2 regions of the Stenotrophomonas sp. YJH_SMC_14-1 genome follow, and region 2 is predicted to be linked to the other one. Evidence: predicted binding sites of a transcription regulator. Region 2 holds the regulator's gene; the other holds the start of a gene.
The links. The regulator HrcA, encoded in region 2, represses chaperone genes, less so after heat shock. The targets are predictions, from matches to a motif close to TTNGCACTCNNNNNNNNNGAGTGCNAA.
Positions count from the first base shown of each region.

Region 1: the regulator HrcA is predicted to act here: its motif matches at 3,425-3,451, upstream of AC5P9P_RS18495 (co-chaperone GroES).

Region 1 covers NZ_JCAFVK010000011.1:24,477-31,026, reverse strand. Annotated here, with positions in the region: gene AC5P9P_RS18510 (protein-disulfide reductase DsbD family protein) at 1-991, opposite strand, end outside; gene cutA (divalent-cation tolerance protein CutA) at 988-1,326, opposite strand; gene AC5P9P_RS18500 (endonuclease) at 1,395-3,185, opposite strand; gene AC5P9P_RS18495 (co-chaperone GroES) at 3,498-3,785, shown strand; gene groL (chaperonin GroEL) at 3,867-5,516, shown strand; gene AC5P9P_RS18485 (DUF6445 family protein) at 5,650-6,261, shown strand; gene AC5P9P_RS18480 (serine hydrolase domain-containing protein) at 6,290-6,550, opposite strand, start outside.
Region 2 covers NZ_JCAFVK010000001.1:886,768-893,317, forward strand. Annotated here, with positions in the region: gene fur (ferric iron uptake transcriptional regulator) at 1-167, shown strand, start outside; gene AC5P9P_RS04400 (SGNH/GDSL hydrolase family protein) at 231-1,547, opposite strand; gene AC5P9P_RS04405 (LysR family transcriptional regulator) at 1,645-2,562, shown strand; gene recN (DNA repair protein RecN) at 2,673-4,334, opposite strand; gene hrcA (heat-inducible transcriptional repressor HrcA) at 4,451-5,515, shown strand; gene grpE (nucleotide exchange factor GrpE) at 5,579-6,094, shown strand; gene dnaK (molecular chaperone DnaK) at 6,277-6,550, shown strand, end outside.

The DNA.
Region 1 (6,550 bases), on a different contig from region 2:
CCACAGCCAACGGGCTGATTACCTCGTTGCGCGGCGGTGCCTGGTCGGCGCTGGCGCTGACCTTGCCGGCAGGGATCGACAGCTTCACCCGGCGGGTCATTGGCGGGTAGCAGATGCCATCGGTCTGGCAGCCCTGGAAGGTCACCACGAGGGTGCCGTCAACCGCGTCGGCAACCGTGCGCCGCAACGGCAGCGGCACTTCCACCTGGTTGAAGTACACCGAGACATCGCCGAAGTGCTCGTCGCGATGCGACTGCGCGGCCGGCCAGCGCGGCGTGCCGGCCTGCACGCCGGTGCTGCCTTCCAGCTTCAGCGAGGTGCGGTCGCGATACAGGTAGTAGCCCGGTGCCGGACTGAAGCGCAGCAGCAGGGTGTTCCCGTCGCTGGCGATGGCATCGAAGCCGAACGCCTGTTCCGACGGCAGCGGCAGCGCCTGGCTGTTGTTGGCCGCGCCCGGCAGGCGCAGGCCACCGCTGTTGCCGGCACCGGCCAGCGGGTTGTTGAACGGACTGGCGGCACCGGTACGCGCGGCAGGCACCGCGGCCGCCGCACCGGCACCCGGCAGGGTGACCTGCACCACGCGCTTCTGCGGTGGGTAGCAGACGCCGGCATCGGCGCAGCCCTGGTAGCGTACTTCCAGGCTGATGGTGCCGGCGGCGTCGGTCGGCGTGCCGGGCAGGGTGGCCTGCAGGCGCTCGCGATAGGTTTCGACCTCGCCGAAGAAATCATCGTGGTGCCTGTCACCCTTGGGCATCTGAAGCGTGCCGGCATTGAAGGCCGGATCCGCCTTGACGCTGGTGCGGTGGCGATACAGGTAGTAGCCCGGTGCGATCTTGAACTGCAGCTGCACCTGGCCCCGTTCGGGGGCAGTGGCGGTCAGCGCGAACGCCTGGTCCACCGGCAGCAGGTCCTTCTCATCCAGGGCCAAGGCGGGCAGCGAGAGCCACAACAGGGCGCACAAGGCAGCGCCACGCGCAAACAGAGTCTTCAATCAGTGTCCTCCCGGGTCTGTGCCCGGATCCAGTCCAGATATGCCGGCAGGCCGGCCCGGGTTTCGACCGCGATGCACTCCGGGAGTTCATACGGATGCAGTTCGACGATCCGGGCGATTGCGTCATCGACGCGGCTCGCGGTGGTCTTTACCAGCAGCTGCAGCTCGGCATCGGTGGTCACCTCGCCCTGCCAGCGGTAGGTGGACTGCGCGCCATCAAGGCGGGTCACGCACGCGGCCAAGCGCTCGCCGACCAGCGCGTGCGCGATGCGCTCGGCACTGGCCCGGTCCGGGCAGGTGGTCAACAGCAGCAGGACGGGATCGACGGTCGGCATGACCGTCGAGTATAGGGCCGCCGCCGGGTCTGGGCCCGGCGGCGGCAGTGGACCGCAGCGTTGCGCGGTCAGTTGGCCAGCTGGCAGGTGGCTGGCTTGGCCGAGGTGAACAGGGCCGGGGTGGCCCACTCGGGGTGATCGATGAACGGGTTGCGATTGCCCTGGAAGCTGTAGACCACGTCATTGCGGGCACGCTCGGCATCATCCGGCGGATCGGACAGGTGCCAGTCGATCAGCGTCGACAGCAGGCCCATGTAGGCCGGCGAACTGCTGGTCTTGACGATCTTGCTGCGGTCGTCGGTCAGCTCCAGGTCCGGCTCGGACTGACCGGTGGCCGCATCCTTGCCACCCTCATAGCGGATCGCCATGTACATCACCGCACGCGCCATGTCGCCCTTGCGCTTGCTCCACACCTCGAAGGTGCCGGTGTTGCCGTCCGGCGTGCGCACCCAGTTGGAGTTGCCCGGATAGCCACCACTGCCGCCACCCTGGCCGTTGTTGGCCTCGGTGGCGCGCTCGCCGCAGCTGGCGTCGCACTTGCCGAACGGCTTGTTGCCACGGTCGGCGTTCCACTGTGCATCGGTCAGGTACAGCATGTGGGTGTCGGTATACGGCGCGTACGGCAGGCCCTTGTCACCCGTGGTGGTGGCAAAACCCAGCGAGTTCGGCCAGGTGTGCTCGCGGTTGTACTTCAGGCCACTGCCGCTGCCGGCGCGATCGGTCACCTTGGCGTAGCTGCGGTTGCGATACGCGTCGAGGATGCGGTTCGGGTTGTTCGGGTCCTCGTCGGCGATCTCCAGGATGGTCCAGGTACTGGTGCCCGAGCCGCTGTACGGGTAGGCGGTGTGGCCCTTGATTGTCGCGTGCAGCGAGCAGCGCAGCTGGCTCGGGCTGCTGGTGTTGACCTTGGAGTAGTAACCGGCCGGCACACCCGGGTTGCCCGGGTCCGGATTGCCGCCGGTGCTGGCCACGGTGAAGGCGATGCGGCTGTCGGCCGCCGGGTGTGCGCCCTGCAGGTCGGTGATGCGTGCGGCGCGGATGTCGAAGCGGCAGGCTTCACCGGCCACCAGCGCGGTGTTGGTGGACAGCTTCACGCTGCGCCCGCTGGCCGGGAAGGTCAGCGGCACGCTGCCGGAGGTACCGCAGCTCAGCGCGAACGCGCCGCTGGCCAGGTTCACCGTCTCGCTGAACACCACTTCCAGATCGGCGGCGGCCGGGAAGGTGCTGCTGCCCTGCGCCGGGGTGGTGGTGGACACCGACGGCGGCGTGTTCGGGCCCGGGGTGCCGCCGCCACTGAAGGTCTGGCCGTTGTTGCAGCTGCCGAAGGTCTGCCTGGCCGACTCGGCCCAGGTGAAGTGGGCGTACTGGTTGCCGCTGCCGGTCAGCTGCAGCGAGGTGCCCGGCGCCGTGCTGTTGGTCTCGGCCACCGGAATGTTCTGGCTGGTCATGCCGGCGGCAGGGCCACCGGAGGCGGTGATGGCGCCCTCGTAGCTGAGGAACTGGACCACCTTGCCGCTGGCGTCGACCAGGGCGATGCCGTCGTTCGGCCCGTTCTGGATGCCGTTGGTCGGGTAGTTGACCACGGCGATGCTGGCGCTGCCGCAACTGGCGGCGGTGCCGGCCGGGACCGGGTTGTTGGCGTAGACCGTGGCGGCCGAAGGATTGCTGCCGTTGTAGAGGTAGAGGCGGTAGCCGGACAGGTCTTCACCTGCGGTAGCGACCACTTCGATGGCTTCGCCGACGTCACCGGCGGCGGTGCTGTCGTCGTAGTGCAGTTCGTTGATGAAGACCTCGGCCTGGGCCGGCGCCGCGGCCAGTGCCAGCAGGCAGGCGGCGGCAAGCGGGGACAGCAATCGCATCGACTACTCCTTGTGATTGGGAATGCGTGACCGAGCCTAAGGCCGATCCAGTGACACTTTGTCGTAAATGAACGTCAGATATCTGACAGTGCGACGCTTGTCACCGAAATTGTCCAGGACCGACGCCTTGGCCGAGGCGCGCGGGTGGAAAAAATTTTTTCATTCCGCCCTTGAAAGGGGGCGGCGGGGCTCCATCTCTGCCCTGCTCCCGACGTTGTCGGGTTTCTTCACGTGCGGTTCTGGCACTCGCCTGGGGTGAGTGCTAACATCGCCGGACTTTTTTAGACCAATCAATCACTTAAGAGGTCTCCTATGAGCATCAAGCCGCTGCACGACCGCGTTGTGGTCAAGCCGATCGAAGCCGACGAAATCTCCGCCGGTGGCATCGTCATCCCCGACTCGGCCAAGGAAAAGTCCACCAAGGGTGAGGTCGTGGCCGTCGGCCCGGGCAAGCCGCTGGACAACGGCAACGTGCGCGCGCCGTCGCTGAAGGTCGGCGACAAGGTCATCTATGGCCAGTACGCCGGCAGCTCGTACAAGAGCGAAGGCGTCGAATACAAGGTCCTGCGCGAAGACGACGTGCTCGCCGTCATCGGCTGAGCCTCGGCGCGACCTGTTTCAACCTGATCCCAAACTCCCAGCCGCCGGGCATCGTCCGGCGCTACCAATGAGGTAAATGCAATGGCTGCCAAGGATATTCGTTTCGGTGAAGACGCCCGTTCGCGCATGGTGCGCGGCGTCAACGTTCTCGCCAATGCCGTCAAGGCCACCCTGGGCCCGAAGGGCCGCAACGTCGTGCTGGAAAAGAGCTTCGGCGCCCCGACCATCACCAAGGACGGCGTCTCCGTCGCCAAGGAAATCGAACTGGCTGACAAGTTCGAGAACATGGGCGCGCAGATGGTGAAGGAAGTTGCTTCGCGCACCAACGACGATGCCGGCGACGGCACCACCACCGCCACCGTGCTGGCCCAGGCCCTGATCCGCGAAGGCGCCAAGGCCGTTGCCGCCGGCATGAACCCGATGGACCTCAAGCGCGGTATCGACAAGGCCGTTTCGGCCGCCGTCGCCGAGCTGAAGAACATCTCCAAGCCGACCGCCGACGACAAGGCGATCGCCCAGGTCGGTACCATCTCGGCCAACTCGGACGAGTCGATCGGCCAGATCATCGCTGACGCGATGAAGGAAGTCGGCAAGGAAGGCGTCATCACCGTTGAAGAAGGCTCGGGCCTGGACAACGAGCTGGACGTGGTCAAGGGCATGCAGTTCGACCGCGGCTACCTGTCGCCGTACTTCATCAACAACCAGCAGTCGCAGACCGCTGACCTGGATGACCCGTTCATCCTGCTGCACGACAAGAAGATCTCCAACGTCCGTGACCTGCTGCCGGTGCTGGAAGGCGTCGCCAAGGCCGGCAAGCCGCTGCTGATCGTGGCCGAGGAAGTTGAAGGCGAAGCACTGGCCACCCTGGTCGTCAACACCATCCGTGGCATCGTCAAGGTCGTGGCCGTCAAGGCCCCGGGCTTCGGCGACCGTCGCAAGGCGATGCTGGAAGACATGGCCGTGCTGACCGGCGGCACCGTGATCTCCGAAGAAGTCGGCCTGTCGCTGGAGAAGGCCACCATCAAGGACCTGGGCCGCGCCAAGAAGGTGCAGGTCTCCAAGGAGAACACCACCATCATCGACGGCGTCGGCGACAAGGCCAACGTTGATGCACGCGTGGCGCAGATCAAGACCCAGATCCAGGACACCTCCTCGGATTACGACCGCGAGAAGCTGCAGGAACGCGTGGCCAAGCTGGCCGGCGGTGTTGCCGTGATCAAGGTCGGCGCCTCGACCGAAATCGAAATGAAGGAAAAGAAGGATCGCGTCGACGACGCCCTGCACGCCACCCGTGCGGCCGTTGAAGAAGGCGTGGTTCCGGGCGGCGGCGTTGCCCTGGTCCGCGCGATCACCGCGCTGGCCGGCCTGAAGGGCGCCAACGAAGACCAGAACCACGGCATCCAGATTGCCCTGCGTGCGATGGAAGCCCCGCTGCGCGAGATCGTTGCCAACGCCGGTGACGAGCCGTCGGTCATCATCAACAAGGTCAAGGAAGGCACCGGCAGCTTCGGCTACAACGCCGCCACCGGCGAGTTCGGCGACATGCTGCAGTTCGGCATCCTGGACCCGACCAAGGTGACCCGTTCGGCGCTGCAGAACGCGGCCTCGATCGCTGGCCTGATGATCACCACCGAAGCCATGGTTGCCGAAGCTCCGAAGAAGGACGAGCCGGCCATGGGCGGCGCCGGTGGCATGGGCGGCATGGGTGGCATGGGCGGCATGGACTTCTAAGGCCCACGCCCGCGTCGGACGTTGCCGGCCCTGGCCGGCGCGTCTCCCCGATGCACGGAAAAACCCCGCCGCGAGGCGGGGTTTTTTGTTGCCCGGTTGCCGCCATGGCGCCGCGTCGCTACGCTCGCAGACCATGCCTACCTCGTTCATCGTCGTCGACGACTTCCTCTCTCCAGCCGATGCACACGGCCTGCGCCAGGCCGGGCTGGGCCTGACCTACCCGGCGCAGGAGGGGGCATTCCCCGGGCGTAATTCGCTCGAACGGCTGGAGCTGGACGGCCTGTCCGAGGCCGCGTCGCGGTTGGTCAACGAGCCGCTGCGGCCGGTCAATCCGTTGCAGTCGCACGGCAAGTTCCGGCTGACCCTGGCCAGCGATGTGGGTCGCGCCAAGGTGCACACCGACCATTCGCACTGGTCCGGCATCCTCTACCTCAGCGCCCCGGAGCACTGCGAAGGGGGTACCGAGTTCTTCCGCCATCGCCGCACCAACACCGAGCGCATGGCGCTGAACGCCTACGAGCTGGCTGCGCTGGGCTACGCCAACGGCGGCGACATGCATCGGGACATCATCGAGCGCGACAGCGTCGACGACAGCCAGTGGGAAATGACCATGCGCATCCCGATGCGCTTCAACCGCCTGGTGCTGCTGCGCCCGTGGTTCTGGCATACCGCCGGCCCGGCCTTCGGCGACCGGCCGGAGAATGGGCGGCTGGTCTACCTGATGTTCTTCGAGCAGGCGCGTTGAAGGGAGGTCATCCACGCATGGCGTGGATCTACTTCACGAATGCCTTCGCAGCGCCGTACTCCCATTGCCACGGTACGCCGATGTCGCCGAGCACGAAGGCCACCAGCGCCGGGAAGGTCGCCTCGGCGCGCACATCGTTGCCCAGGATCACCACGCAGCGCTGCTGCTGCTCGACGCACACCAGCGTATTACCGACCGCATCATCGTGGCCACCCTTGTAGAAGCCCGCGCCTTGCGGGCCACGGAACGTCACCACTCCCAGGCCGGTCGCCAGGTCCTTGCGCTGCAG
Region 2 (6,550 bases):
TTGACCGTGGCGGCCACCACGACCACATGGTCGACGTGGACAGCGGCAAGATCATCGAGTTCGAGAGCCATGAGATCGAGGAGCTGCAGCGCAAGATCGCAGCCGACCACGGCTACGAACTGGAAGAGCACTCGCTGGTGCTGTACGTGCGCAAGAAGCGCAAGTAAGCCGATCCGGCCAGCCAGATGCGACGAAACCCCGGGCCTGCCCGGGGTTTTTCGTTGCTGGGGTCAGGGCCTGTTCCCTTCAGGAAAGGGCTCTGAGCCCGGGCGCCCCGCGGAGTCGGATCCCTTTGCACGAGCAAAGGGCTCTGACCCCTTGCGACCCAGCAGGATCTTCAGATCCACCGCCTCGGCCATCGCCCGGTTCCCCGCATCACCCGGATGCAGGTGGTCGCCGGAGTCGTAGGCAGCGGCCATCCGTGATGGATCGGCCGGATCGCGCAGGGCCGCGTCCAGGTCGATCACCGCGTCGAACGGCCCGTCGGTGCGCAGCCAGGCATTGAGCTGGCGGCGCAGGGCGTCCTTGTCCGGGTGGTAGTAGTCGTCCAGCGGCGTGCCGGGCAGGGCGCCGGCGAACGGCATCAGGGTGGCGCCGAGGATGCGTAGACCCCGCCGATGGGCCTGTTCGGCCAGGGCGCGGTAGCCTGCCTGCAGCTCGGCAAGCGTGGGCCGCGCCTGCTTGCGGGCGAAGGCGGTGCCGGGCCAGCTGATGTCGTTGATGCCGATCAGCACGATCACGCTGGACACGCCAGGCTGATCCAGTGCATCGCGTTGGAAGCGGGCGAGCGCGGATTCCCCCATGCCGTCGCGCAAGAGGCGGCCACCGGAGATGCCGGCATTGACCACGGCGATGCCCCGCGGTGCCAAACGCGCGGCCAGATGGTCGGTCCAGCGCTGGTCCTGGTCGAGGCTGGCGGTGGCGCCGTCGGTGATCGAATCGCCGATCACCACCACGCTGCGTGCGCTGGTCGGCGCCTCGACCTCGATGCCGGCCAGGAACAGGCGGGCCGTGGTGCTGCTGGCCCCGCTCAGTGCCTGGGCCTGGCTCTGGTCGCCAGGCGCAATCCAACTGGTCTGCCTGCCCTCCCAATGGAACGTCTGTACCGGCATCGGCCCCGGCACGAAGACGCTGACCTGCAGCGCCTGCCGGTCAGCCGTGGCCAGTGGCAGCGGATCGCTCAGCCGTTCCTGCCCGGGGCCGATCAGTACCCCGGGCTGGCCTTCGAAACTGAGCGGCTGCGGGGTGTCCCCCGCCCGGGCGGCCACGCTCGCCGCCCCGATCCGCAGTGGTTGAGTGCCGTAGGCATTGCTCAGCCGCACTCGCAGCCGGGGCCCGCCCAGGCTGATACGTGCCGTCTGGCGGAAGGTCTGGTCCTGCAGAGCGGCTGGGACCAGGGTCGGAAACAGGAATTCCGCGCCCCAGACCGGTTGCGGGCTGGCCTGCCAGCTGGCGACCCAGTGTGGCGCAGGGGCGTCGCTGGCGGCGCTGGCGGCACTGGACAGGCCGATCAATGCGGTTGTGACGAACTGGCTGAAACGATTCATCGGGCAATCCCGGGTGGAGGGAAGGCCATGGTGATTCCGTGCTCATCTGTGAACTAGACTGCGCATGGACAATCATCTATGAACTGGATTCATTGCCATGGCGCGCTCCGACATCAACCGATCCGGCGAACTGGAAGTGTTCGTGCGGGTGATCGAGACCGGGGGCTTTTCCGCAGCCGCCCGAACGTTGGAGATGACCCCGTCGGCGGTCAGCAAGCTGGTGGCGAGGCTGGAACAACGGCTGGGGACGCGCCTGCTGCAGCGTTCCACCCGCCAGCTGCAGCTGACTCCCGAGGGCTGCGCGTTCTACGAGCGCGGCCTGCGCGTGCTGGCCGACCTGGACGAGGCCGAGCGCTGCGCCAGTGCTCACGCCGAGCCGCGTGGACGCCTGCGGGTCAATTCCAACGTGCCGTTCGGCCAGCATTTCCTGTTGCCGTTGCTGCCGGCGTTCCTGCAGCGCAATCCGCAGGTAGGCGTGGACCTGACCCTCAACGACGAGGTGATCGACCTGCTGGAGCAGCGCACCGACGTGGCGGTGCGGGCCGGTCCGCTGAAGAGCTCGAGCCTGGTGGCGCGGCGGCTGGGCGCGACGCGGATGATGATCGTGGCTGCGCCCGCCTACGCGCAGCGGCATGGACTGCCGCGCAACGCCGAGGAGATGCAGTCGCACAACCGGCTGGATATCGGCCATGCGCGCGCGATGCAAGGCTGGCCGTTGCTGCAGGACGGGCGCGAACGCATGCTGCTGCCCAGTGGCAACGCGCGCGCCAGCAACGGCGATGCGCTGCGCCAGCTGGTGCTGGGTGGGTTGGGCATGGCGCGGCTGGCAGCATTCCAGGTGCAGCAGGATATTGCCGCCGGGCGCCTGCTGCCGGTGCTGGAAGAGGCCAACCCCGGTGACCTGGAAGAGGTGCACGCGGTGTTCCTGGGGCAGGGCGGCTACCTGCCGCTGCGGGTGCGCGCGTTTCTTGATTTCCTGGTGGAGAACGTCGACCTGACGCAGCCACGGGGGTAGTGCCGGCCGCTGGCCGGCAACCTCACGATCTTCGCCCACCCGTGTTGGGTTGCTGGCCAGCGGCCGGCACTACCGCGCGGAAGCCGGGCCTATGCCCGGCTCGGGCGGCGTTACACCTGCAGCAGCTTGCGCGCGGCGGCGCGCGCTTCCTTGCTCACTTCCACGCCGCCGAGCATGCGCGCCAGCTCTTCCTCGCGCGCCTTGCTGTCCAGCTTTTCCACGGCGCTCTGGGTCATGCCTTCCACCGGGGCCTTGCTGACCCGGTAATGGGCATGGCCCTTGGAGGCAACCTGCGGCAGGTGGGTCACGCACAGCACCTGGCGCTTCTCGCCGAGCGCGCGCAGCTTCTGGCCGACGATGTCGGCTACCGCGCCGCCGATGCCGGAGTCGACTTCGTCGAACACCATGGTCGGTACGGCATCCAGGTCCAGCGCGGCCACTTCGATGGCCAGCGAGATGCGTGACAGTTCGCCGCCGGAGGCCACCTTGCGCAGGGCGCGCGGCGGCTGGCCGGCATTGGCTGCGACCAGGAATTCCACGCGCTCGGCACCCTGCGGGTCGGGCTTGCCGGCGTCCTGCGGTTCCAGCTCGATCAGGAACTGGCCGCCGCCCATGCCCAGCTCGGCGATGATGCCAGTGGTGGTGGCCGACAGCTCGGCAGCAGCGCTGCGACGGCTGGCGGTCAGCACTTCGGCCTGTGCGCGCCAGGCGGCGGCGGCCTTGTCGATCTCGCCGGCCAGGCGCTGCAGGCGTTCGTCGGCGCCGCGCAGCTGTTCCACTTCGGCGTGCATGCGCTCGCGCTGCGCACCCAGCTCGTCCATCGGCACGCGGTGCTTGCGGGCCAGGTCGTGCAGACGGCCGAGGCGGCGCTCGTTCTCCTCGAACTGTTCGGGGTCGGCGTCGAGGTCGTCATGCACCCGATCCAGCAGCGACAGGGCTTCGTGCAGCTGGATCGAAGCGTTCTCGATCAGGCCATCCACCTCGCCCAGGCGCGGGTCGTGCTCGATCAGGCGCGACAGCTCGTGGCGCACCTGCTGCAGCAGGTCCAGCGCGGAGCTGCCGTCGTCGCCGTTGAGCTGGTTGCTGGCGGCCTGGCAGGCGCTCAGCAGGGCGCTGGCATGGGCCTGGCGGCGGTGGCTGGCGCCGAGTGCGGCAATCGACTCCGGCTCCAGGTCTTCACGGTCCAGCTCGCGCAGCTGGTGCTCCAGGAAGCCGATCCGGTCACTGACGTCGCCCTGTTGCGACAGCGCCAGCGATTCATCGACCAATGCCTGCCAGGCCGCGGCGGCGCGTCGCACCTGGCGGCGTTCGTTCTCGTTGCGCGCATAGGCGTCGAGCAGGGCCAGCTGCGACGGGCGCGTCAGCAGGGCCTGCTGTTCGTGCTGTCCGTGGATCTCCACCAGCAGCGAGGCCAGGTCGCCCAGCTGCGCCAGGGTCACCGGGCGGCCGTTGATCCAGGCCCGCGAACCGCCATCGGCGCGGATGACCCGGCGCAGCTGGCACTGCTCCTCGTCGTCCAGCTCGTTGTCGGCCAGCCACTGGCGTGCAGCCTGCAGCTGCTCCAGCGCAAACTCGGCCGAAAGCTCGGCGCGCGCGGCGCCGTGGCGGACCACGCCGCTGTCGGCGCGCAGGCCGGACAGGAAGCCCAGCGCGTCGACCATCAGTGACTTGCCGGCGCCGGTCTCGCCTGAAACCACGGTCATGCCTGGCCCGAACTCCAGTTCGGTGGCGCGGACGACGGCGAAATCCTTGATCGAAAGATGTCTGAGCATGGGTAAGGGGGGTATCAGCAGCCGCGCAACGCTAGCACGCGGGCGAGGGAGGTCCAATGACTTGCCAAGGTGATGCGCCGCCATTATCTAGTGTCCGTGTCTCACAGGTTGATTCCATGCACGGTTCTCCCGACCAGCTTGCCCCGCGTGCGCGCCATCTGCTGCGCACGCTGATCGCGCGTTACATCCAGGACGGCGAGCCGGTCGGCTCGCAGACGCTGGCGCGCGTGGCCGGGCTGGAGGTCAGTCCGGCCACCATCCGCAACATCCTGGGTGACCTGGAAGACCTGGGGCTGCTGGCCTCGCCGCACACCTCCGCCGGGCGCGTCCCGACCGCACATGGCTACCGGGTCTTCGTCGACAGCCTGCTGCAGATGCAGCCGCCGGGCGAGGGCGAACTGGCCCGGCTGCGCCAGGAACTGGCTGGCGGCGGCAGCACCCAGGCCCTGCTCGGCAGTGCCTCGGAGCTGTTGTCGGCGATGAGCCACTTCGTCGGCGTGGTCAGCGCGCCGCGACGCGAGCAGTTCGCCTTCCGCCAGATCGACTTCGTGGCGCTGGACGGGCGCCGGGTGCTGGCGATCCTGGTGTTTGCCGACAACGAGGTGCAGAACCGCGTCATCGAGACCCGCCAGGAGTTCGCACCGGGCCAGCTGGAGCAGGTCGCGAACTACCTCAATGCCCATTTCGCCGGCCTGCCGATGGCCGAGATCCGCACCCGCCTGCTGCTGGAACTGCGCGATGCCCGTTCCGAGCTGGAACAGCTGCTGGCGCACAGCATCGAGCTGGCCGAGCAGGCCCTGCAGCCGGCGGCCGACGACATGCTGGTGGCCGGCCAGACCCGCTTGATGGGGGTGCAGGACCTGTCCGACCTGGAGCGCCTGCGCGAGCTGTTCGAGCTGTTCTCCAGCAAGCGCGAGATCCTGCAGCTGCTGGAGCGGACCATCCAGGCGCCCGGCGTGCGCATCTTCATCGGCGAGGAGACCGGGATGATGCCGCTGCAGGGCGTCTCGCTGGTCACCGCCCCTTACACGGCCAATGGCCAGGTGCTGGGCGTGCTGGGGGTGATCGGCCCCAAGCGGATGGCGTACGACCGCGTGATCCCGCTGGTCCAGGCTACCGCCGATGTACTGGGCGCGGCGTTTTCGCCAGCCGGCCGCCCGCCGGGAACATCCGACGCTTGAAACGCAGCATCCCGCCCACACTAGGGTGGGTGGAGGCGGAGATTGACCGCCAGGGACCCAGACATGAACCACGAACAGCCAGATATCGAATCCCAGCAGAGTGCCGCCGATGCGGCCGCCACCGCCGGCGTCAACGACGAAGTCGAGCGCCTGCGCGCCGAAATCGAACAGGTCAAGGCCGATGCCCTGCGTGAGCGCGCCGACCTGGAGAACCAGCGCAAGCGCGTTGCCCGTGACATCGAACAGGCCCGCAAGTTCGCCAACGAGAAGCTGCTGGGCGATCTGCTCCCCGTGTTCGACAGCCTGGATGCCGGCCTGAAGGCCGCCGGCGACGACCCGCACCCGCTGCGCGAAGGCCTGGAGCTGACCTACAAGCAGCTGCTGAAGGTGGCCGCCGACAACGGACTGGTCCTGCTGGACCCGATCGGCCAGCCGTTCAACCCGGAACACCACCAGGCCATCAGCCAGGTGCCGACGCCGGGCGCCGCCCCGGGTAGCGTGGTGACCGTGTTCCAGAAGGGCTACCTGCTCAACGAGCGCCTGCTGCGGCCGGCGCTGGTGGTGGTGGCCGCCGATTGATGGACCAGGCCGGGCTTTGCCCGGTCCCGGTTGTGCAAGGCCATGCCTGGCAAGGTTTTCCAGGCGCTGAACACAGCGTTCGGGAGACGGCTTGAATGTTCCACGAGCCTCCCCCACATCGTATTCATCCACCGGCCGAACGGCCGGACTGACACCAACAAGCATCCTCAGGAGTCTCCCCCATGGGCAAGATCATTGGTATCGACCTCGGCACCACCAACTCGTGCGTGGCGATCATGGACGGCGGCAAGGCCCGCGTCATCGAGAATTCGGAAGGCGATCGCACCACCCCGTCGATCGTCGCCTACACCAAGGACGGCGAAGTCCTGGTCGGTGCCTCGGCCAAGCGCCAGGCCGTGACCAACCCGAAGAACACCTTCTACGCGGTGAAGCGCCTGATCGGCCGCAAGTTCACCGACGCCGAAGTGCAGAAGGACATCGCGCACGTCCCGTACA